3 regions of the Cupriavidus sp. 96C5-1 genome follow, and region 2 is predicted to be linked to each of the others. Evidence: predicted binding sites of a transcription regulator. Region 2 holds the regulator's gene; each other region holds the start of a gene.
What was found. Region 2 encodes LexA, which represses DNA repair genes until DNA is damaged. Its sites were predicted from a motif close to ACTGTATNNNNATACAGT; they were not measured.

Region 1: the regulator LexA is predicted to act here: its motif matches at 2,016-2,033, upstream of AC3FOF_RS24910 (CppA family protein).
Region 3: the regulator LexA is predicted to act here: its motif matches at 6,439-6,456, upstream of imuA (translesion DNA synthesis-associated protein ImuA).

Annotation. Positions count from the first base shown of each region.
Region 1 covers NZ_JBYOJU010000025.1:101,860-109,699, forward strand. The annotation lists gene AC3FOF_RS24900 (LysR family transcriptional regulator) at 1-471, opposite strand, end outside; gene AC3FOF_RS24905 (aldo/keto reductase) at 619-1,632, shown strand; gene AC3FOF_RS24910 (CppA family protein) at 1,645-1,959, opposite strand; gene AC3FOF_RS24915 (helix-turn-helix domain-containing protein) at 2,494-2,721, opposite strand; gene AC3FOF_RS24920 (DUF2975 domain-containing protein) at 2,728-3,306, opposite strand; gene AC3FOF_RS24925 (DUF4156 domain-containing protein) at 3,541-3,936, shown strand; gene ppk1 (polyphosphate kinase 1) at 4,098-6,233, opposite strand; gene AC3FOF_RS24935 (HEAT repeat domain-containing protein) at 6,595-7,419, shown strand; gene AC3FOF_RS24940 (hypothetical protein) at 7,570-7,755, shown strand.
Region 2 covers NZ_JBYOJU010000036.1:85,448-93,287, reverse strand. The annotation lists gene AC3FOF_RS31450 (DUF2188 domain-containing protein) at 437-670, opposite strand; gene AC3FOF_RS31445 (SUKH-3 domain-containing protein) at 991-1,494, opposite strand; gene AC3FOF_RS31440 (hypothetical protein) at 1,788-2,159, shown strand; gene AC3FOF_RS31435 (DUF1643 domain-containing protein) at 2,251-2,520, opposite strand; gene AC3FOF_RS31430 (hypothetical protein) at 2,571-2,795, shown strand; gene AC3FOF_RS31425 (hypothetical protein) at 2,844-3,083, shown strand; gene AC3FOF_RS31420 (hypothetical protein) at 3,172-3,444, shown strand; gene AC3FOF_RS31415 (hypothetical protein) at 3,823-4,233, opposite strand; tRNA gene AC3FOF_RS31410 (tRNA-His) at 4,507-4,582, opposite strand; gene AC3FOF_RS31405 (hypothetical protein) at 4,760-4,930, opposite strand; gene lexA (transcriptional repressor LexA) at 5,040-5,696, opposite strand; gene AC3FOF_RS31395 (asparaginase) at 5,920-6,918, shown strand; gene rpsF (30S ribosomal protein S6) at 7,020-7,394, shown strand; gene priB (primosomal replication protein N) at 7,469-7,768, shown strand; gene rpsR (30S ribosomal protein S18) at 7,772-7,840, shown strand, end outside.
Region 3 covers NZ_JBYOJU010000016.1:139,601-147,440, forward strand. The annotation lists gene AC3FOF_RS19115 (D-amino acid dehydrogenase) at 1-207, shown strand, start outside; gene AC3FOF_RS19120 (N-acyl-D-amino-acid deacylase family protein) at 311-1,744, shown strand; gene AC3FOF_RS19125 (tripartite tricarboxylate transporter substrate binding protein BugE) at 1,881-2,828, shown strand; gene AC3FOF_RS19130 (gluconate:proton symporter) at 2,911-4,362, shown strand; gene AC3FOF_RS19135 (serine hydrolase) at 4,374-5,246, shown strand; gene AC3FOF_RS19140 (carbon-nitrogen hydrolase family protein) at 5,269-6,108, shown strand; gene imuA (translesion DNA synthesis-associated protein ImuA) at 6,507-7,406, shown strand; gene AC3FOF_RS19150 (Y-family DNA polymerase) at 7,339-7,840, shown strand, end outside.

The DNA.
Region 1 (7,840 bases), on a different contig from region 2:
CGCGGCCAGGCTTTCGTCATGCACCAGGCCGCCGCGAATCACGCAATCCACGCCTTCGGCGATCAAGTCGACCGGACGGTCGGAACTGCCCAGTTCCAGCACGATCTGCGGGTAGCGGCGGAAGAATTCCGGCAGTGCGGGCGCGATCATGTGGCGGCCGGTGGCGGCGGGCACGTCCACCCGGAGCCGTCCCGCGGGCGTCACCACGGCATGGCCGAGCGCGCCTTCCAGTTCATTCATTTCCTGCAGCATCGCCACCGCGCGCTGGTGGTAGACCATGCCGTCGTCGGTCAGGCTCAGCCGGCGCGTGGTGCGATGCAGGAGCCGCGCGCCCAGATGCGTCTCCAACTCCTGGAGGATGGTGGTGACACGTCCCTTGGGCAGATGCAGCGCGGTCGCCGCACGGGTGAAGCTGCCAAGCTCGACCACGCGGACAAAGACTTCCATGGACTTGAATCGGTCGATGCTCATGGGGGTGTAGGTCGCTGATTGTTTTGATTGGTGTGAACAGTGATTTCTCCGAATCGTAGTTTATTCGGAAAGAACCGCACAATAGACTGGCTTCATCGCACAACCGATCAACGAACCGATCAACGAACCGATTGAAGGAGAAGCAAGATGACCGCATTGCGCAACGTTCCCGCCATTGCCCTCGGCGCGCATGGCCCGCAACAGATTTCCGCCCTTGGCCTGGGCTGCATGGGCATGTCGGATTTCTACGGCGCCAGCGACGACGGCCAAAGCATCTCGACCATCCACGCCGCGCTCGATGCCGGCATCAACCTGCTGGATACGGGGGACTTCTATGGCGCCGGCCATAACGAAATGCTGATCGGCCGGGCGCTGAAGGGGCGCCGCGACCAGGCGCTGGTCTCGGTCAAGTACGGCGCGCTGCGCTCGCCGGACCATGGCTGGCTGGGCATGGACGGCCGACCGGCAGCCGTGAAGAACTTCGCCGCCTACAGCCTGCAGCGCCTGGGCACCGATTGCATCGATATCTACCGCATGGCCCGGCACGATCCGTCGGTGCCGGTGGAGGAGACCATCGGCGCTGTCGCCGACCTGGTGAAGGCTGGCTATGTGCGCTACATCGGCTTGTCCGAAGTGGGGCCGGACATCATCGAGCGCGCCCACAAGGTGCATCCTATCAGCGACCTGCAGATCGAGTACTCGCTGCTCAGCCGCGGGCCGGAGGCCAGGATCTTCCCGCTGCTGAAGGTGCTTGGGATTGGCGTGACCGCCTATGGGGTGCTGTCGCGCGGCCTGCTTGGCGGCTCCAGGCCCAAGGGGCCGGAGGACTTTCGCAGCCACCTGCCGCGCTTCAGCGGGGAGAACCTGGATCACAACCGGCAACTCGTGGACGCGCTCCAACAGGTTGCGCGGGGGCTGGGCGCCACCAGCGTGCAGGTGGCGATCGCCTGGGCCCTGGCCAAGGGGCGCGAGCTGGGTGTGCAACTGGTGCCGCTGGTCGGCTCGCGCACGCTGCAGCAGCTGGAAGGCGCGCTGGGCGCGCTGCCGCTGACGATGTCCCCCGCGGATATGGCCCGCATCGAGCAGGCCGTGCCCGGCGATGCCGTGGCCGGCACGCGCTACGGTGCCGAGCAGATGGCGTTTCTCGACAGCGAACGCTGAGACCGCGCAGGCCTAGCACGGCTGCTGCCGCGGATGCTCCTGGTTCAGCGAGCCGTGCTGCGCTGGTGCGGGTCTTGCAAGCAGTTGCCGGATCGAGGCCAGGTAGCGCTCCCCGACTTCGCGGCTGGCGCGGGTGGCCTGGCTGCGCAGGGCGCGGCGGCTCGGTGGCGTCACGTTCAGGCTGCGGCAGATCGTCGACAGGTAAGGCTTGCGGTCGCCGGTCAGCCGCTGCGCCGCGGCCTGCAGGGCGGCGTCGCCAATTCGCGCACGCAGCCAGGCCAGGACTTGCCTGTCATATTCGTTCTGTACCCGGACCAGGTGTTCCATGATCGGCTCCTGTGAATTCTGGGAAAGACTGTCGGCTACTGTTCATGCATACAGTACCTGTAAATATATACAGTATTCCCGGATTTGCAAGGGCGCGATCGGCAAGGCTCTTGGCCGATCCCGGCGATCCGGCGCTAGCTTCCCGGCAGCTCCCGCTCCGGGATCCTGCCGGTCTCGCCCGCCGTGGTTCCCTGCGGCCGACGTTCCCGCAGGGCGGGGTGATTCTTGTCCGCCCAACGTATCACTTGCCACAACGCGAGGATGCAGATGACTGCGTAGCTGCAATAGGAAAGGATGAGCATGTGCGCCTCGCTCCGTGCCCGCTTGGGGGCGAGTGGTTGAAGTAGCTGCGAGTATGCGCAATGACGCACTCGAAGCGATATCACTCCATGGGGGGGCTCGCGCGCCACTTGCCGCAAAGCCATGCTGGTGGCCGTTCCTGCCGCCACGCCCGAGCCAGGCGAGACAATTGTTTGCAGTTCGGGCGGCTTGCTTCAGCGAAATGGCGCGTGACGGGCGTGCCAGGCGGGCAAGCTAGGCTTGATCATCCGCGGGCGCATCCGCGCGGTATTCCAGCAGATCGCCTGGCTGGCAGTTCAGCGCTTCGCAGATTTTTTCCAGCGTATCGAAGCGGATGCCCTTGACCTTGCCGGATTTCAGCAGGGAAAGATTGGGCTCGGTGATGCCGATGTACTGGGCAAGTTCGCGCGATTTCATCTTGCGCTCGGCAAGCAGGACATCAAGTCTGACAAGAATGGTCATGGCGTCTCAAACAAAGCCTTCGTTCTCCCGGGCGATACGGGCCGCTTCGACCATCGCCCAGGCGATCGCCAGCAGCAAGCCGCCCAGCAGGCCCAGCGCAAAATCGCCGAAGTTGACGATCACCAGCATGTAGGGGCCGGGGCCATCGCCGCTGACCAGAGCCAGGCCCAGCAGCGTCTTGGTGAGCGGAACCACCGCGCTGAACGCCGTCACCATCAGCGCCACGCGGCGCAGGCGCAAAGCCGTTTCCATCGTGAAGACCATACCGTGCGCGAACGCGGCGAAGAGCTTGCGCGCCTCCATCAGGCCGCCGACGAGCACGCTCGCCGCACCCGCCGTGATGACGAAGCCGGCCAGGCGGTACGGCATCGACACCAGTACCCGGTACTCCGCTGCCCGGATCTCCAGGAACCGGCGGAGGTGCTGCTCGAGCGCTGCATCGGACAGCCAGAACCAGAGGGCGATCATGCCGGCCAGCGTCATGGCGATGCCGCAAAGCGTGAGCCATTGCATCCGGCGTGCAATGGTGCTGACGCGGCACATTGCGGCGTCAGCCGGCAATGAAGGGGCAAGCGGACTTGGCATGCCAGTCTCCTGATGGGATTGCATGATACGAATATTTGCTGTAAAAAGGAAAAATATTATCGTTTTGCGATAATTTATATTCGTTGGAGATTAAATTATATGCGCTCTATCGTTGTTCTTCGCCGCCTGCGCCTTCATCTGGCATGCGCGCTCGTGCCTGCTACTGCGCTGGCGATATCTTCCGGTGCGCCCGCGCACGCCGCGGGCGCCGGGCTTCCTTCGAGGCCATGGACGATGCGCATCGGCGTCACCAAGGCCATTGCATGGCTCGGGGCAGGTTGCGTGCTTGCCGCTTGCGCGCCCACGCAACTGGCCAGTCCGGCCGCCACGGCGGTCAGGATCACCCACAACGAGCCGGGCGCGGGATGTACCTACCTCGGGGATGTCACCGGCAGCCAGGGCGACTTAGTACGGGGCGCCGTGACGTCGAATGCGGACCTGGAAACCGGCGCGCGCAATGACCTCAAGAACAAGGCAGCGGCAATGGGCGGCAATGTGGTGTACCTGCTTACCCAGCGCGCTGGCCAGACCGGCGGCAAGGATCGCCTGGAGCAGACCAATGTGACGCTGTCCGGCAATGTGTACCGCTGCGCTGCGGTGGCCTCGCCCGGATCGCGAATGCCCGGCTGAGGCAGGCTGCCCGACTGGGCGCTGCACGGTAAACGCCTCGGGTGCGCGCCGGCATGGTGCCAGGGATGCATGCTGTCGAAGCGGGCGTGCCCGGCCTGGCGGCAGCCTGCGAAAATCGCCAGGCCGTCGCCGAACGACGCCGCGCGGTATATCAGGCCGGATCAGGCCAGCGCGCCGATCAGCGTGCTCTGGGCCGAGATGCCGCGGCGGCCGCGGCGGCGCCGGTAGTTGCCATCCGAATCCATTTCCCAGGTGTCGCGGGTGTCCTTCAGGTAGAGTTTCAGGCCTTCCTCGATGACGCGCTTCTTGAGGGCCTTGTCCAGCACGGGGAAGCACACCTCGATGCGGCGGAAGAAGTCGCGCTCCATCCAGTCGGCGCTGGACAGGCGGACGTCTTCCGCCTTGTCGTTGTAGAAGTAGAAGATCCGCGCATGCTCGAGGAACTGGCCGAGTACCGAGTGCACCCGGATGTTCTCCGACAGGCCCGGTATGCCGGGCCGCAGCGCGCAGCCGCCGCGCACGATCAGTTCGATCCGCACGCCATCGCAGGACGCCTGGTACAGGGCCTGGATGATCTTGGGCTCCAGCAACGCGTTCAGCTTGGCGATGATCAGTCCCTTGCGGCCGGCCTTGGCATGCTTGCCTTCGCGGCGGATGGCGTCGAGCAGCGCCGAGTGCATGGTGAAGGGCGATTGCCATAACTGGGCGAGGGTGCCGGGATGGCCCAGGCCGGTCAGCTGGGAGAATACGTTCGCCACATCGTCCGCGATGGCTTCCTTGCAGCTGAACAGGCCGAAGTCAGTGAAACGCCGGGCTGTCTGCGAGTGGTAGTTGCCCGTGGACAGATGCACGTAACGCCTGAGTTTTTTCCCCTCGCGCCGCACCACCATGGCCATCTTGGCATGCGCCTTGTAGCCGACCACGCCGTACACCACATGGGCTCCGGCCTCCTCGAGCTGCGCGGCCCAATTGATATTGGCCTCCTCGTCGAAGCGGGCCAGCAGTTCCACCACCACACTGACTTCCTTGCCCCTGCGCGCGGCGCCGATCAACGCCTGCAGCAAGGCCGAGTCGTTGCCGGCGCGGTACACCGTCTGCTTGATCGCCATCACATCCGGGTCTTCCGCGGCCTGCCGTATGAAGTCGACCACAGGGGAAAACGACTGGTACGGATGGTGCAGCAGGATATCGCCGTCGCGGATGGCGTGGAACATGTCGGGCTGGTTCACCAGCGTCTTCGGCAGCCCTGGCCGGCACGGGGGATACTTCAGGTCGTCGCGCTCGACGCTGTCGGGCACCGGCAGCAGCCGTACCAGGTTGACCGGGCCATTTACGGCAAAGACCTCGGGGTCCTCCAGGCCGAACTGGTTCTGCAGGAACCGCGTCATCTCGTCGGAGCAGTTGTCCGCGACTTCAAGCCGTACCGCGTCGCCATAGTGCCGCTGCGGCAATTCGCCCTGCAGCGCCGCGCGCAGGTTCTTGATCTCTTCCTCTTCGACGAACAGCTCGCTGTTGCGGGTGACACGGAACTGGTAGCAGCCGCACACGCGCATGCCGGGAAACAGTTCGCCCACATGGGCGTGCAGGATGGACGACAGGAACACAAAGCCGTGTTCGCACCCGGAGACCTCCTTCGGCAGCAGGATCACGCGGGGCAGGGCGCGCGGCGCCTGCACGATGGCCGCGCCCGCCTCCCGGCCGAAAGCGTCCCGGCCTTCGAGCTCCACGGCGAAGTTGAGGCTCTTGTTGAGTACGCGCGGGAACGGGTGCGCCGGATCCAGGCCGATCGGGGTCAGCACCGGCATCAGCTCGCGGAAGAAATAGTCGCGGATCCACTCGGCCTGCTGCTGCGACCAGTGCGGGCGGCGGAGGAAGCGAATTTCCTGCTGGTCCAGTTCGGGGATCAGCACTTCGTTGAGCAGGCGGTACTGCTCCGCCACCAGCTCGTGCGTACGGGCGCTGATGAGCGCATAGACCTGCCTGGCGTCGAGCCCGTCCGGGCCGGGAACGGCGGCCTGGAGCTTGATCTGCTCCTTGAGCCCGGCGACGCGGATCTCGTAGAACTCGTCGAGGTTGCTGCTGAAGACGCAAAGAAAGCGCAGGCGCTCGAGCAGGGGGATATCGCGGTTCTTCGCCTGCGCGAGCACCCGCCGGTTGAATTCGAGCAGGCCTGCGTCCCGGTTCAGGAACATCGGATGCGCGCCGGACAGGAAATCCGGCGGCGCGCCGCGAGCATCACCCGCGGGGAGGGGCAGGGAAGGGACGACCTGTAGCGGGGCAGCCGAGCCTTCAGCCATGATGGGCTTCAATCCTTTCTCTGGTGTGGATCATCGGGAAACGATGAACTGGTAGCGTGATATTACCGCGCTGCGAGGTACGGGAGCCAGTGGTGTGCGCAAACTGTCCCTTGTGTGTGTCGCGCAACGTACAGGGCGCCGCCGTCTTGATGTTGGAGGGGCGGAACCGGGGCCGCTGGTGGTGCGCGTTGCCTCTGCATGGCTGATCGGCGCAGTGCTGGCATCGCCATTGGCGCAAGCCCGGGTTCGCCTGATGGACGAAGCGCCTGTGACAACGTGGCGCGCGCGCCGGCCGAAATCGAAGAACGGATCGCGTCCTTGAAGGCGCAGCCCCCTGACGAACGGCGCCGCGCTCGCCAGCCTGCGCGATGCACGGGCCGTGCCGTTTCTTGCCGGGGCGTTGCGGGACGGCGACCACGAGGTTCGGTGCAAGGCGATCGAAGCCATCGGCCGTATCGACGCGACGGGCCATGCCGCCCTGATCCTGGGTTGCCTCCAGGATCCGAACCGGCCAGTCCAGCAGTCGGCAGCCGAAGCACTCTGGCTGCCCGGCGGCGCCGTAACACCGCCGGAAGCGCTGGCCTTTCTGTGCGCCCCCGATGCGGATGCGCAAGTGAAGGCATCGCTGGCGAAATCGCTGACGCGCCATGGCGACCCCGCAGTCATTCCGCATCTGATCGACGCGCTCGCCACCACGCAGGCAGATGCGCGCGCAGGTCTCGTTGAAGCCTTGCGGGAACAACCCGATCCGCGTGCGATGGCGCCGCTGCTTGGACTGCTGAGTGACGACGACGGGGTGCGCAGCGAGGCGGCGTTGGCGCTGGCGGCTATCGGCGACGATAAGGCGGTCGCGCCATTGGCGTCGCGGCTAGAGCGTGAGCCGTCGCCGGACGTCCGGCGCCGGGTTGTCTGGGCGCTGAGCTTCTTCACGCCCGGCAAGGTGCTGCCGTTGCTGACGGGCAGCTTTGGCGACAGCGATCCCCATGTGCGGCAGCAGGCTGTCCAGGCGCTGGCCGAGATCTGCGACGTGGCAGAGCTGCGCGCTCTGCTGTCGGCACTGCCGAAACGGCTCGACGATGTGAGGCAAGCGCTTGAGGAGGCGATCGAGGCACTCGAATGCGACGCGACGCTCGGCGAGCGTGGCAGATCCCGCCGCGTCAGCATCGGAACGGTGCACTACGCGTAGCAGGCCGCACTTTGGGCTGTCCAATGCCGCCTTTCACCACCCGTTGTGGCTTTCTCGCATACGTACATTCACCTAATGCTGCGCTGCGCCATTCCTTTTGCTACAATTAGGGAAAACCCGATGAGGGTTATCCCTGAAAGGAAGAAAGCCATGAACACCCATACCGACATCAAGATGACCGACCAACTCGAACGCGAACTGATGGAACGCGAACTTGGTCCCCGCAGCCCCGCTTTCGTCGAAGACGTGAAGAGCGCCATCGCCGCCGTCCAGAGCCTCGTGGCCCGCCTGCAAAACCAGGCACGCAAGGCCAAGGTCGTTTTTGCAAACGGCTGATCGCCTGAGCACTGACTGACACCAAGCCCGAAGTTACCAAGAAGTCTGAATCGTTATTGTTGCGGTAGTGCGCTGTAGTTGTTTT
Region 2 (7,840 bases):
GTAGCCGCAAATGCGAGCCATGAGAACATGGCGATGGTCCACGCCCACGGCACAAGGATCAAGTCGATACAGAAGGTGACCTTCTCATGCCAGTGACAGGGGCGTCCAGGTTCAAGTCCCGGTGCGATCGTCATCCGTGCGGGTGCAGGGCATCAACGCGACTTGGTAAGGCGAGCTGTCAAACGCTGCCTGCGTGCGGTTTGACTTCGCCACCCCAACCGTGTCTCCTCCAACGCCCCTCGGTGGATTTGTCCGGCTAACCGCCGCAAGCCGACCCCCGTCAAAACGGCAGACACCCACCGGGCGCGCAAGCGCCTCTTGAAAATGCCGACTGGCAGTGACGTGCATCGCGCCGTATGCGCTGGCGGTGGCCGACGACAATACCAGGCAGGAATGCGTCATGCGGGATGTCTTCGCAGTGCCGTGGGAGCGCGCGTCAGCCTTTGTGGTTCCGCAGGTCTTGGCCGTAGCTGCTGCGTGTGCGAATCTGGCCATCCTGCCCGTGTACCAGCAGTTCCACCTTGTCGCGCTGTGCAATCACTGTGGCGGCATCGACAGCTTCCTCCTGGGTGGGGAAGTGTGCTCTTTCACCCTTCGCCCCCTCATGAACGACGTCCCACCCGTCGCCGTGGGGGATGACGTGTACGTTGCGTTGCGGCATTGAATCCATTGCAGTCTCCCTGAGCGGTGATCTACTGCTGTTTTAGGAGACGTTCGGTCCGATTGATAGTGGGCATTGTCCGACTTGCGCGTCTATACGAGCGCGTGGCGCTTGCCCCATCCGGGAAAAGCCGCCCCGGCAGACAGATCCGACGAGGGCAACGTCTCGTGAGCGCGTGAGCCTTGTCGCCGCCGCTTTGCTACGGCGTGCTCGACTGCGCAATCTTGCCTGGCTGCGCAGGAAACTTCCGCAGGCCAATACCTCCGGCGATTACGAGGTGCTCCTGCTTTTGAACATGCCTGTAGAACTCCGGTAACGTCGCTGCGCATTTAGGATTTCTTCAACTGACAGACCGTCCAAATCCGCGGATCTCCCCGCAGTAGGTCCTCGCCATAGAATGGCACGCGTTCCTGTCCTTCCAACAAAAGCGGCATTGCTCGCCTTCCGAGCAACAATCGCTCGACCGCATCGCCAAAACTGAATCCACACAGGTAAACACCATCGACAATACAGTTGATGGCGAAGATGCGACCCATCTCGTCGGCATAGAATTCTTCGTAGCCCAGCCCGCCTTCGGCAAATCCGACCATCGTGGTTTGCAGTGCCCGCTCCCACGCCATGATCTGCTCGTCCAGCGTTTCAATCGGCTGAAACTTCAGAGCGATTCGGGCACATTCCACGCCGGCACCATCAGAACCTACAGTCAAACCATCGAATTCCCGAAGCATATCTGTGGCTGGATGATGATTGCCGTCTACGACGGCGGATGCGACTCCTGGATGCCATCCGGCCCGAATAAACAGCGGTTCAACTGATGCAGGGAGAGCAATCATCGAGTCATCCTCAATCGGCTTTCTTTCTCAGGGCCCGTACTATTGCACGCCGTCCCGCAAATCGCACAACACTGAGGGCGATCGCTTAAAGATCGCAGACGGTGTTCTGGTAGCCGATATCGGCGCTACTCAGCGTCCTATGGACATAGACCATCGAGGTCGCGCGCGGTTACCCCACCTTGGTGTCGATGGCAAGGCTGGTAAATGACCGTTGCAAAATCGAACAGAATGTCAGGTGCCTCGGCGCTACAGTGGCTATTCCCATGCCTGTTGGCGTTTTAGGAGGTACACGAATGAAGCAACATCTGGCGAAATCCTTGTTGATGGCTGGCGCGATGATCGCGTCCTACCCGTTGTTCGCGCAGCAGGCCCAGCCGATTCAGCCGAACCAGCCGATGCAATCCACTCAACCGATGCAATCCCCCCAGCCAATGCAAGCGATGCCGGCGGCAGCGCCGCCCAGCCAGGGGGCGATGCCCGCCGCGCGCGACCCCTATGCGCAAGACGCCGGCCAACCGATGCCGCAGGGTATGGCGCCTGCACCGGCCAACCCCTCGCTGGCCCGTAGCCCCGATCCGGCGCTAGACCCTGCCAGCATGAGCCTGGCTCCCGATGCGCTGGGGACGCGCATCGGTCAACGCAATCCTTTCCTCGACGGCGCCTGAACGCCGCCAGCGCTGCCATCGGCGCCGACGGACAGCGCTCGGCGACGAACAGCAGCGCGGCACGCCGGTCCGCTTCGAGCGGGCCACGGATCTATCTTGCGCTCGATCCAGTCCACTTTGCCCTTCCTGCCGATATTCCTGTCGCAAGGGATGGGCGAAGTCCCTTCTTGAGGCTTTGCAAAGTGATCCCTATCGACATCGCGTTGACCTCGTAGTCGGCGGTCGGCGGATTGAGCATGATGGAGCACAGCGTAAGCCGGCCGGCGTCCCACTCGCGCCAAAGCCGGTATCGGTATTGACCGCAGGTGGAGACGATGGCGCGGGACTCGCCGTCGATGGTCTGCGTGGTCAGGTGCTTCATGCTAGGATTTCCTCCATATGGCTCTCCGACATCCATGCAGGGAGGCGGAAATGGCGATAGTCGAGGAAGACAACCAGGAAACCGAGTTTTGGGAGGCCGTGCGCATAGCGGCGGACGCTCGTTATCAGGCCGAGCAGGCGGCGAAGATGCGGCGGACTATCGGCTGGGCCTTGGGTCTCTCGATTGCGGGCCTGTGCCTGGCGCTCGTAGCTCTCCGACGACATCAGAACACTGTGCGGCTGTTTGGCTTGGGTGACAAGAAGGCTGGTGGCTAGCGACTTTCTGCTCACTCCATGATCCATCCGATACGATGAGAGGTTGCCATGTCGAGCCATGTCTTCGTCGAAGAAGGGGATTACCACTGCCACTGCACGGTCTGGGAGTCGCAAGCCGGGATCTGGCAAGCATCGGTATTGTTCGAGCGGAAGATCGATCATACGAACGAGTTCATCCCTGGACTACGGCACAAGATCAAAACTCAATTCGGTAGCAGGGAAGAGGCGATGCGCGAAGCGATTGCCTACGCAAAGGCTTGCGTCCAGAACACGCAGACAGGGCTGTAGCCTCATCTCGCGCGTCACGGTGCAGCAGTCAACCTGGTAGCAGTGGTTTGGTGTCATGTCCGGAGCGAGCGAGTGTCTGGGAGATGCTATGGAAAAGGCCTTCGAAGAACTACCGGCGGACGAGCAGCAGGCCTTCATCTCGGCATGCAGGAAGCATGGCCGGGTCAGCGAAGAATTCACGGTTGTCCTTGACGATGGCGGCCCGCCTGAAGCAGGTGTAAGCCACATTCCCCGTCAGGTGACCGTTGCGGCAAATCTCACGGGTGCCCGCCAGCACTACGCGGCTGAAAGCGGAACGTCCTGGACCGTCGAGTTCGAGCGAGATCTCGAGCGTGGTTTTTTCTGGGAAACCTACGACTAGGTTCACGCCGCAGCCTGTGGCTCCTGCATACGGCCTTGGTTGTTGCTGCGCGCGCATGAGACGTACCTCGCGAGCAGTTCGTCGAGCTTCTCCGCCTGGTCTTCGACGTGTCTTATTACATCACCTACAAGTGCGGGCACAGCCAACGTGTGCACGAAATCCTGCTCCCATACTGCCAGACCTGTGGTGTCCAGTAGTCCCTCCACGCGGCGGATGCTTGCTATCTCCAAACACGGCCGGCGCCGGCATCCAAACCGAGGTTGACCATTGTCTCTTCGGTCTCGTCGATCTCTTCGGCGGCCAAAATAGTCACTGACTGCGCCGCTGTTTGCGCTGCGTCGGCATACGCTGTCGCAGTCCACGCCTAGCTCGGCCGTGTCACCAGGCAGGAACTGCGCTGCGAGGCAGATGCTGTTCGCCGGGGAGGTCACGCGTGCATGTCGCTTCCTGACGAGTGGCATAGCGGCGCTTACCGCGGGTGCGCAGGCGGACGGAGCGCGGGCCCAAGAACTGGATCGAGTCAGCCAGCGAGAAGCTTAGCCACGCGCCGCGGTGATTGAGCTCAAGGCGATCGATCCGCCAGGGCAACGCCATGATCGCCGCTGCATCGATGCCGGCCAGCACCAGCATGGCGCCAGCGGCTTGCGCGGCTGCCTCTGCCTCGGGGTTCCATGTGTCCACCGTCAGCAGCGGGTCGTCCACGGTGATCCTTTGGCAAGGGAAGGGCACGGCGACCGCGTCGGCAGCGCGGCGGTACAGGAAGACGGTGTCGGGATCGCAGGTGAACATGGTGGTTCTTCGCAGGATACTGTATGGATATCCAGTATAGAGCTCGCCCTAAGCGGAACGTTGATAGTTGAGTTAACTGTATGGATATACAGTGTTCCGAACAATTTGAGCGGCAATCGACACGCGCGAGGTTGCCGCTGCTGTTGGATTGAGGGCGTGGGTGGAGATGGGGGACGACGACGAGTATTCCCGCCGTGGGAACATGACGCCACTTTGTGGGCCACAAACAAAAACAGCGCCTTTGCTAAGGCGCTGTTTCGTAAAGCAAATTCTTGGGGTGGCTGATGGGACTCGAACCCACGACGACAGGAATCACAATCCTGGACTCTACCAACTGAGCTACAGCCACCGTACTGGCTGTTCAACTGAGTGCTGAACAGCGAAGAACAAGATCATACAATACCAAATGGCAGATGGCTAGTACTCTGCACAAAAAATTTCCTTGAGCGGTCCTGCTCGAGTCCAAAGGGCTCTAGATCAATCAAGACGCTACCCAGATCAGATGCAAACACTTCACGGCGAGTCCCTATATGGAGAGCTTCGTCGATTCCTCCAGTTCGAGCATGCGGCAGATGGCGGCCATGCTGCCGACCATGGTGCGCCGCTGCGCGCCCTGGTAGATGCGTACGCCTTTGGACTGGCGGAACGGCACGGGCTTGACGGGGCGGCGGGCGGAGAGGCGGTTGGCTGGCAGCATGGCTACACCTGGTGGCTTGCAACAACAATTAGCGGTGCCCGCGGAGCGGGCGGCGTTGGCACAATCGGGTGTCGGCGTGACACGGGCTAGCCCGCCTCAGCCGCACGGGTTAGAAGGCGCTGGGGCGGATCAGGCCGACGGCGATGCCTTCCAGGGAAAACTCTTCGCGGCCCGGTTGCACGATGATGCTCGGGAAGTCCGGATTCTCGGCAATCAGCTCGATCGAGTCGCCGCGCCGGTTCAGGCGCTTGACGGTGACATCGTCACCCAGCCGCGCTACGACGATCTTGCCGTTCGCGGCTTCGCTGGCCCGCTTGACCGCCAGCAGGTCGCCATCCAGGATGCCGGCGTCGCGCATGCTGAGGCCCCGTACCCGGAGCAGGTAGTCGGGTTGCACTTCGAACACCGAGGCGTCGACCTGATATTGGCGGTCGATGTGCTCGGCAGCGAGGATCGGGCTGCCTGCCGCGACTCGCCCGACCAGAGGCAGAGTCAGCTGCATGACGCCGGCCAATGGCAGTGAAAACTGGTCGGATGCTTCGGAGTCGCTGCGCGAAACCTTGAGCCGGATGCCGCGCGAGGCGCCGGGGGTCAGTTCGATCACCCCTTTGCGGGCCAGGGCCCGCAAATGCTCCTCGGCAGCATTCGGCGAGGAAAAGCCGAACTTGGCGGCGATTTCAGCGCGTGTGGGGGGAAAGCCGGTGTGCTGCAGGGTGCTGCGAATCAGGTCGAAAATCTGCTGCTGTCGCGGTGTCAGGGTCGCCATGGTCGCCGATGATTGAAAGCACTGTATGTTTAAACAGTATGCTGTGATTTTATACAGTATCGAGTGAAGTGCAAGGGGAATTTTGGGAGTTCGCTCATCGACAGGCGTGCGGCCTGTGGGTCGTGGCCGGCGTGCGTGGATGGCGGGGAGTTACAATCCGCGACATCCGAAGTCGCTTTTGCCGCCCTCCATCAACGCTTCAGGCTCTTGAGCCTTTCCATCCATGTCTCTTCTGCCTCGCGTCGTCGTGCTCGCTACCGGCGGTACCATTGCCGGTTCTTCGTCGAATCCCGCCAGCAGTGCGAAGTACCAGGCTGCCACTGTGCCGGTTACGGCGTTGCTCGATGCCGTGCCGGCGTTGGCCGCCGTGGCCCGGATCGAGGCCGAGCAGGTGGCGCAGATTGATAGCAAGGATATGTCGTTCGCGCTGTGGTCCAGGCTGGTCGAGCGCGTTGCGTTCTGGTCCGTGCAGCCCGATGTGGCCGGTATTGTGATTACGCATGGCACCGACACGCTGGAGGAGACCGCGATGCTGCTGCACCTGGCGTGCGTGGGTACGGTCCCCGTGGTGCTGACAGCCGCCATGCGGCCCTCGACTTCATTGTCGGCCGATGGCCCCCTGAACCTGCTGGATGCGGTACGGGTGGCCGGTCATGCGGATGCGGCGGGCAAGGGGGTGTTGCTGGTGATCAACCAGGAGATCCATGCCGGACGCGACGCAGTGAAGGGGCATACGGCAGCGGTGAATGCCTTTGCGTCGCCGCTGGCGGGGCCGGTCGGGTATGTGCAGGATGACCTGGTGCGGTTTGCACGGATCCCGCAAGGATTGCCGGCCCAGGCGCTGCCGCTGCCGTCTGTGTGGCCTCAGGTTGAAATCGTCACCAGCTACGCCGAGCCCGGACGGGTGGTGGTGGATGCTCTGGCGCGGGCTGGCGTGTCAGGCTTGGTGGTGGCGGCCGCCGGCAACGGGTCGATCCATCAGTCGCTGACTGAAGCGCTTGCCGACGCGGCTGCGGCAGGGGTGGCCGTGGTGCGTAGTTCGCGGACCGGGGCGGGGCACGTGGCGATTCCTGCTCTTCCTCGCCCATCATCGGGCATCTTCGTATCCGCGGGGGATCTCAATCCCTACAAGGCCCGTGTGCTCCTGATGCTGGCGCTGGCCGCAACACCGGCGCTGGCAAGGGATCCGGCCGCGCTGCAGGCGGTATTCGCCGGGAATTAGGGCCGCTTGCCAGCTTCGTCAAAAGCACGCTATACTTTAAGGCTATCCAACCTTGCTGCACCGGACTTGGCGCCCGGGCGGCTTATCCAAAAGGAGCGTCAATGCGTCATTACGAAATCGTATTTATCGTCCATCCGGACCAGAGCGAACAAGTTCCGGCCATGATCGAGCGTTACAAGACGCTGGTCACGTCCCAGAGCGGCCAGATCCACCGCGTGGAAGACTGGGGTCGCCGTCAGATGGCCTACATGATCCAGAAGCTGGCCAAGGCTCACTACGTTTGCCTGAACATCGAATGCGGCAAGGAAACCCTGGCTGAACTCGAACACGCGTTCAAGTTCAACGACGCGGTGCTGCGCCACCTCATCGTTCAGACCAAGAAGGCCGAAACCGCACCGTCCCCGATGATGAAGGAAGTGCAGCGCGAAGAAGCCCGCAAGGCCGCGCAACAGACCAGCGAAGTCCAGGCCGCCTAAGTGCGGACTGTTGTGGTTGCCGTGGGCATTGATCGCCGCGGCGGCAAGTGCGGGCATCGGTGCGGGAGAGTGCGTTGAACCAGTTAAGGCTCTGCGCAACGCTCGCGGAACGCGATGCCTTGCGTTACACCCCGGCCGGGGTCCCCGTCGTCAACTGCATCCTGCAGTACGCGGGCGAGACGGTCGAGGCGCAAACGCCCAGGCAGGTGGAGTTCGCCATCGCCGCCATGGGAATCGGTCAGATCGGCCAGCGGCTTGAGCGTACTCCGCTCGGCGCGATGCTCGACTGCGAAGGATTCCTGGCCCGCAAGCACCGCAACAGCAAGGCTCTCGTCTTTCACATCACTGGATGTAAAGCATTCGAAAAGGATTGAATCATGGCATTCGTCAAACGTGACAACAAGAACAAGAAGCGCTTCCAACAGCAAAACCCGCTGTTCAAGCGC
Region 3 (7,840 bases), on a different contig from region 2:
GCGGCGACTGCCTGGTGCGGAAGCCGGCCGGCTACCCCCGACAGCAAGCCCTTGATCGGTGCGACTCCGTACGCCAACCTGTGGCTGAACACCGGCCACGGCGCGCTGGGCTTTACCCTGGCTTGCGGTAGCGCGGCTTTGCTGGCCGACGCCATCGCCGGGCGGCCAGCGCCGCTGGATGCGGCAGCCTTTGCGCTGGCCCGCTGAATGCCATCTTCCATCCCTGAATCGAAACCCAATGCATCCGCGCTCTGACGGCGCGCCGCTTGCCGGTTCGCCGCGCGGTGGACCGGTTTCCCGGAGTTGAACCATGCCCACCTGCGATTTGTTGTTCCTGAATGGCCAGTTGATCGATGGTACCGGCGCGCCACGCCGCGCCGGCGCGCTGGCGGTGGCTGGCGGCCGCATTGCCGCCATCGGCGATTGCGCCGGCTGGGAAGCCGGTCGTGTCATCGATGCCGCCGGCCGTGTGCTTGCGCCTGGCTTTATCGACGTGCATACGCACGATGACAGCGCCTTGCTGAAGACGCCGGCGATGCCGGCCAAGACCAGCCAGGGCGTGACCACCGTGATTGCCGGCAATTGCGGGATCAGCATCGCACCGCTGGTGCCGCGTTACCCGCTGCCCCAGCCGCTGGCGTTGCTGGGGGAGATGCCGGACTACCGTTTCGCTACCGTGGCGGCATACCGGAGCGCGCTCGAGGCCGCGCCGCCTAGCGTGAATGTCGGGCTGTTGGTCGGGCACAGCACGCTGCGCGCGGGGGCGATGCAGGACACCAGCCGTGCTGCCAGCGCCGGCGAGATCGAAGCGATGAGCGCGGCCCTGGCGCAGGCCTTGCTGGACGGCGGCCTGGGCCTGAGTACCGGGCTGAGCTATCCGGCCAGCCGCGCGGCGCCCACCGCCGAGGTGGTGGCGCTGGCGCGGGTAACGGCCAGCCATCCCGGCGCGATCTACACCACGCATATGCGCAGCGAGCGCGACCAGGTGATCGAAGCCGTGCGCGAGACGCTGCAGATCGGCCGCGAGGCGGCCATTCCCGTCGTGATCTCGCATCACAAATGCATCGGTCGCCGTAATTTCGGCAAGACAACCGTGACGCTCGAACTGATCGACCGCGCGCTCGCAACGCAGGACGTCGCGCTTGACGTCTATCCCTATACCGCCAGTTCCACCGTGCTGTTGCCGGAATTCGTCGGCGATGCCGAGCGCATCATCGTCACCAGTTCGCAGCCGCACCCCGAGCAGGCGCGCCGCGATCTCCGCGAGATTGCCGCCGAGTGGGGCGTGTCGCTGGAGGATGCGGCAGCGCGGTTGGGGCCCGCCACCGCCATCTATTTCCAGATGGACGAGGCCGACCTGCGCCGCGTGCTGGGGCATCCGCGCACCATGATCGGGTCGGATGGCATCCCCGGGCCCTACCCGCATCCGCGCCTGTGGGGCAGCTTCCCGCGCGTGCTCGGCCACTACGCGCGCGAACTCGGACTGCTGACGCTGGAGGACGCGGTACGCCGCATGACCTCGCTGCCAGCATCGGTCTTTGGCCTGCCCGGGCGCGGCATGCTGCGGGAGGGGTACGCGGCGGACCTTGTGCTGTTCGATCCGGATGGCGTGATCGATCGCGCCGATTACACGCAGCCGTGCGAGCCGTCGGTGGGGATCGAGCAGGTCTATGTGAACGGCTGCGAGGTGTGGGGGCGCGCAGGCGCCACCGGCGCGGCCGCCGGCCGGTTCCTGGCGCGCTGAGCCTTGCCGTGGCCAGGCGGCGCCATCGTGCACTACCGGGCGTGGCCGGATTGCCAGCCCGCATCGCATCGCGCGGACAACCCATCACTACCCGAGGAGACCCAACTTGAAACAAGCCCATTCCCCGTTGCTTCCGATGCTGGCGGCGCTCGCTGTCGGCTTTGCCGCCGCGCCCGTGGCCGCTGCCTATCCGGAGCGGCCGATTACCCTGGTGATACCGTTCTCGGCAGGAGGGCCGACCGATGTGGTCGGCCGCATCGTGGCCGCCAAGGCAGCCGGACTCCTGGGCCAGCAGATCGTGGTCGACAATCGCGTGGGCGCGGCCGGCACCATTGGCCTGACGGCGGTGGCGCGCGCCAGGCCGGATGGCTACACCCTGGGTCTGGCCACCGTCAGTACGCACGGCACCGCGCCGCATCTGATGGCCAAGCCGCCTTATGACCCCGTCAAGGACTTCACGCCGGTGACCAACCTGGTCAGCAGTCCCAACATCCTGAGCGTGCATCCGGGCTTTCCGGCGCAGACGCTGAAGCAGTTCGTGACCTACGTGCAGCAGCACCCCGGCAAGGAGAGCTATGCCAACGCCGGCGCGGGCGGCATCAACGACCTTGGCATGGCCTGGTTCCTGCAGATCAACAATGCCGCCATGGTGAGCGTGGCCTACAAGGGTTCGGCGCCGGCCTTGAACGATGCGATCGGCGGCAGCGTTACCACGATTTTCGATAACTTCCCGTCCTCCCTGCCATTCATCAAGGCGGGCAAGTTGCGCGCCTTGGCCATCACCGGCACGCAGCGCAACGACAAGCTGCCCGATGTGCCGACCTTCGCCGAGCTTGGCTACAAGGACTTCGACGTCAGCGCCTGGTACGGCGTGGTGGCGCCGGCGCACCTGCCGGCCGACGTGCGTGCCAGGCTGGCGGATGCCTTCATTGCCGCACTCAAGGATCCCGGCACGCGCCAGCGTCTGATCGATGCCGGCGCCTACCCGGTCGGGAACAGCCCAGAGGCGTTCGCACGCCAGATCGGCCGCGAATACGAGCGCTGGGGCGCGGTGATCCGCAAAGCCGGAATCACTCCACAGTAGTCCGAGCCGGACAAAGCGGGCGGGGAGCGCCGCGGGTAGACAAGCGATACGAAACAAGAGATACGAAAAAAACGGAGATGGCATGACCTCATTGACACGAAATGCCCCAGCCTCGCCGCCAGCGGCGGCCGCGAGCGGGCTTCAACCCGGCCGGCGCAATGCCGCCATCGCGGTATTCCTGCTGGGACTGGCGGTTGCGCTGTACGTCCACTTCACCATGCCGGGGCAAACCAGCCTGTGGGGGCTGACGCCGGTGCTGGTATTTGCCGTCATTGCCTTGCTGGGGGTGGATATCGTGCTGTCCACCATTGCCGCCATCGTGCTCGGCGCCATCATGACGGGCACCACGCCCATCGGCATGGGCAAGCTGCTGGCGGATTCGCTGGGCTCCTTTATTGCGGTGGTCGGCCTGATCATCGTGCTGGGCGCTGGCGTGGGCGAGGTGGCCGCGCGTACCGGCGCGGCCGAACAGATGGTACGCGCCATCGTGCGCCGCATCGGCCTGTCCAACCAGGTGCGTGTGCGGCTTGGCATCATGGTGGCCTCGACGCTGATCTGCGGCGCGCTGGGCACGCTGGCCGGCGGCAACGCCATCATTGCCGCGGTGGTGATCCCGATTGCCGCCGCCGTGCGTCTGTCGCCGCCGGCGGTGGCGGCACTGTTCCAGACCGCCGGTTCGGCCGGCCTGGTGCTGGGGCCTTTCACGCCCAATGTGGTCACGGTGACCGGGCTGACCGGCCTGAGCTATCCGGAGTATCTGCTGGTGGCCGGCATCCCGATGGCGGCCGCGACCCTGCTGAGCGGCTGGTTCATGTCCGGCCGCATCCAGAAGATGACCGAGGCCAGCCACCAGTACGAGGAGGCGGAAGCTGGCGGCATGGCCGCCATCGACCTGGATGCCGCGCCGTCACGCCAGTCCGTGCGCGCCGCGTGGGCATTCTGCCTGACCATCGTCGCGCTGGCCGTGGCCGGGGTGCTGGCCAAGGCGGGCTACGCGTTCGCCATCATCGTCATGGTGTCGCTCGCCGCCACCACCGGGCTGGCCGGCGGCATGAGCCCGCGGGCCATCCTGCAGGCTATGTATGCGGGCGCCGGCAAGCTGATCTGGATCTTTTTCCTGTTCTGGCTGTTCAATCCGGTGTTGGTGCTGGTCGACAAACTGAACGCCTACCATGCCTTACTGGATCTCGCCAGCCCGCACCTGGCCGGCATCGGCGGCGCAATGCTGTGCGTGATCGTGCTGTGGTTCAACGTGATCGGCCATATCCCCGGTGCGGCCGTGGCGCAGATGACCTTCACGGCCAAGATCTTCGGCCCGCTGCTGGCGGCGGCCGGAGCCGGCCCGGCGGCCACCACCGCGGTGATCCTGGGCAGTTCGCAGATCGACTGGTTCGGGCCGTTCCCCACCTCAGACATGTTCGGCCAGATGGGGCTGGCACGCTCGACCCAGCTCAAGTACATGCTCTATAACGGCTGGGCCGTGATCGTGGTGAACCTGTGCCTGTTTTCCACCCTGTTCTTCTTCCTGGTTTAAGGAGAGCGACCATGTTCCCGCTGGGATCGCGTCCGCTGGACGCGCGCGCACTGCGCCAGCATGTCGAAGCCGGGCTGGCGCCGCTGCTCGCGGCGACGCCGGCGCGCCTGTCGCTCAGCCTGCGCGGCCTGGATGGCGCCGTGGTGCTGGAGCGCGATGCTGGCCGCGTGCGGCCGTCGGCCAGCATCATCAAGCTTCCCATCCTGCTGGCGCTGCTGGAGCAGGTAGCGGACGGCCGCTGCCGGCTCGACCAGCAGCTTGTCCTGGACGAGGACGAGCGCGCGGGCGGTACCGGCATTCTCCATCAGTTGCCCAGCGTGGCCAGTCTGTCGCTGGCCGAACTGGCGCGGCTGATGATCGTGCTCAGCGACAACGTGGCCACCAACGCGCTGATCGGCCTGCTTGGCTGCGCCGGGGTCACGCAGTGGTGCCGGCGGGCCGGCCTGGCGGCCAGCAGCTTGCAGCGGCGCATGATGGACGCCGCCGCGCGGGATGCCGGCCTGGACAATTTCACCAGCGCGGGCGATGCCGCTGCGGCGCTTGGCTGGATGCTGCGCGAGGCGTCGCTGCCAGCGGCACTGCGGACCTTCGCGCTGTCGTTGCTGGCCGACCAGCGCGAGCGCGCCCATTTCGGCGCCGCGCTGCCGGCACAGGTCCATCTCGCCAACAAGACCGGCCAGTTGCCGGGCCTGCGCCATGACGCCGGCATCCTCACCGCAGGCGATTGCAGCGTGGTGCTGGCGGTGCTGGCCGACGGCTTTACCGACCCGCGCACCGCGCACACCCTCCATGGCGGAGACGGGGCCGAACTGCTGGCGCAGATCGCGCGGCTGGTGGCCGGCGGGCTGCTTGCGCAGGCCGGCAAGCAACCGGCACAGGAATAGACAAGGAATATAAGGAACAGTCATGCCAATCAGAGTGGCAGCCATTCAACTCGACAGCCGGGACGACCGCGACGCGAACCTGGCTGCGCTGGAGCACTGGATACTGGCGGCGGCAGGCGACGGCGCCAAGCTGATCGTCACGCCGGAATACACCGATGTGCGCGGCGACGCCCAAGCACTGCGCGCCGCGGCCAGCCCGATACCCGGCGAGGTCACCGGGCGCATCGCGGCGCTGGCGCGCCGCACCGGCTGCTGGATTCACCTTGGCTCGATGCATGAGCGGCTGGCGGACCAGGCCCGGCTCGGCAACAGCGGCATCACCTTCGCGCCGGACGGCGCCATCGCCGCGCGCTATCGCAAGGCCCACCTGTATGACGCGGTGGTCGACGGCGTTCCCTACCGCGAGTCCGCCGATTTCGCGCCCGGCGAGCATTTGCAGACCGTCGAGGCGGCGGGGCTGACGCTTGGCCTCAGCATTTGCTACGACCTTCGCTTCGGGGAACTGTATCGCACCCTGCGCGGGCGCGGTGCCAATGTCCTGGTGGTGCCAGCCGCTTTCAATCTGCATACCGGCCGGGATCACTGGGAGACCTTGCTGCGCGCACGCGCCATTGAAAACCAGTGCTATGTGGTGGCTGCCGCGCAGATCGGCGGCGCCGGGCCGGGATTGCCCTGCCTCGGGCGCAGCATGATGATCGATCCCTGGGGCACGGTGCTGGCCTGCATGCCGGACCGCACCGGCTATATCATGGCCGATCTGGATCCGGAGCGGGTAGCGGCCCTGCGCGCCGGACTGCCGGCTTGGGAGCATCGCCGCACCGACCTTTACTTCCGCAACGCGGATGGCACGGCGGCAGCTTGAGGCGTGCCACCCGCCTCCTATCGCCTGCATCGTCCGTCAAGCTAGACTCGCGGGAGTCCGTCCGGGCCAGTGTCTGCACGCCCGGCCCGGGCGCTCCCGCGCCGGCGACTTCCAGGCCTGGGAGCGGTTCGACCGCCTGCAGCGCAAACTCGGTGGCCTGGTCGCTTTGTTCATGGTCGCCGCGCTCGTGCTGGGCGGCTCTCTTTTCGTGGCGGGCTGAGATGCCTGCTTGCCCATCTCCTGGTCAGGGGCGGGCGGACAGCGTGATTGGTTGAATCTTCCGCTGTAGGGGAGCTTTTCTCTTTGATGCTTGCCGGTTTGCTTGCGGATACTGTATAAATATACAGTGTTCACCAGCAAATCCCCCACTCAGCTTCGGACTGAGTCGCAAACGTCATATGACCTCGCCATTCCTTGCCCCTGCGCCCGACTTGTCGGGCGTTTCGCCCTTGGCGCAGGCGCCTTCGGCCCGTCAGGGCGCGCTGGACGCATTGGAGCGCCGTTATCCCGGCTTGTGGCGGGCAGGGCAGCTTGGCCATCTGGGCCGGGTGGGCAGCGTGCCGGCCCTGGACACGGGGCATGCGGCGCTCTCGGCCGAGTTGCCCGGGGGCGGCTGGCCGGTGGGTGCGCTGACTGAGTTGCTGCTCGCCGACCCGGGTGTTGGGGAGCTGCGCCTGCTGCGGCCCGCACTGCGGGCGCTGACCGCTGCGCAGCGCCGGCTGGCGCTGGTGGGGCCGCCGTACCTGCCCAATGCCATGTGCATGGCCGAATGGGGTTTGCCAGCGCACCAGTTGTTCTGGGTGCGTCCCCCCGCTGGCGCGGACCGGGCCGTGGCGCAGGCCGATGTGTTGTGGGCCGCGGAGCAGGTATTGCGCAGCCAGGCTTTTGGCGGGGTGATGGTGTGGCTGCCCACGGCGCGTCCGGAGGCGCTGCGCCGTCTGCAGGTGCTGGCGCAGGCGGGGGATGCGGTGGCCTGGGTGTGCCGTCCGGCCAGCGTGCTGCGCGAATCGTCGCCGGCGGTGTTGCGGCTGCTGTTGTCGCCGTTGCCTGGCAATGCCCTGTCGATCACTTTTCATAAGCGGCGCGGGCCGGTGCGCGATACGCCGCTGGTGCTGCCGCTGGGCGAGATGATGGCGGTGCCCGCCCGGGCGGAATCCGCGTCGCCGGCGCCGGTGCCTCTGGCGCCCCTACATGCCACGGTTTCCCATGCCGTTGCGGGAGAGCAAGCCCATGTCGTACTGGATCGCGGTGCATCTGCCGCGCCTGTCGCTGGACGCGCTGCAGCCGAACTGGCCTGACTCCGCCTCGCATGCCTCTGCTGGCGCCTTGCACCACAGCGTGCCGGTGGCGGTGATGGAGCGCGAGCGCGTGGTGCTGGCCAACGGGCCGGCGGTGGCGCTGGGAGTGCAGGCCGGGATGCGGCGCGGCGGCGTGCAGGCCTTGTCGGCGCAGGTGGTGCAACTGGAGCGCGAGCCGGTTGCCGAGGCGCAGCTGATGACGGCGCTGGCACTGGCGCTGCTGCATTTCACGCCGCATGTCGCGCTTCATCCCGATCCCGATGCGGCTACCGTGATGATCGATGCCGGTGCCAGCCTGCGGCTGTTCGGCGGCCATCTTGCGCTGTGCCGCGCGGTGTATGCGCGGGTGCGCCGGTTGGGCGCATTCCTGCAGCTCGGTTGCGGGCCCACGGCCTTCGGCGCCGCGTGGCTGGCGGCGCAGCCGCTGCGGCGGG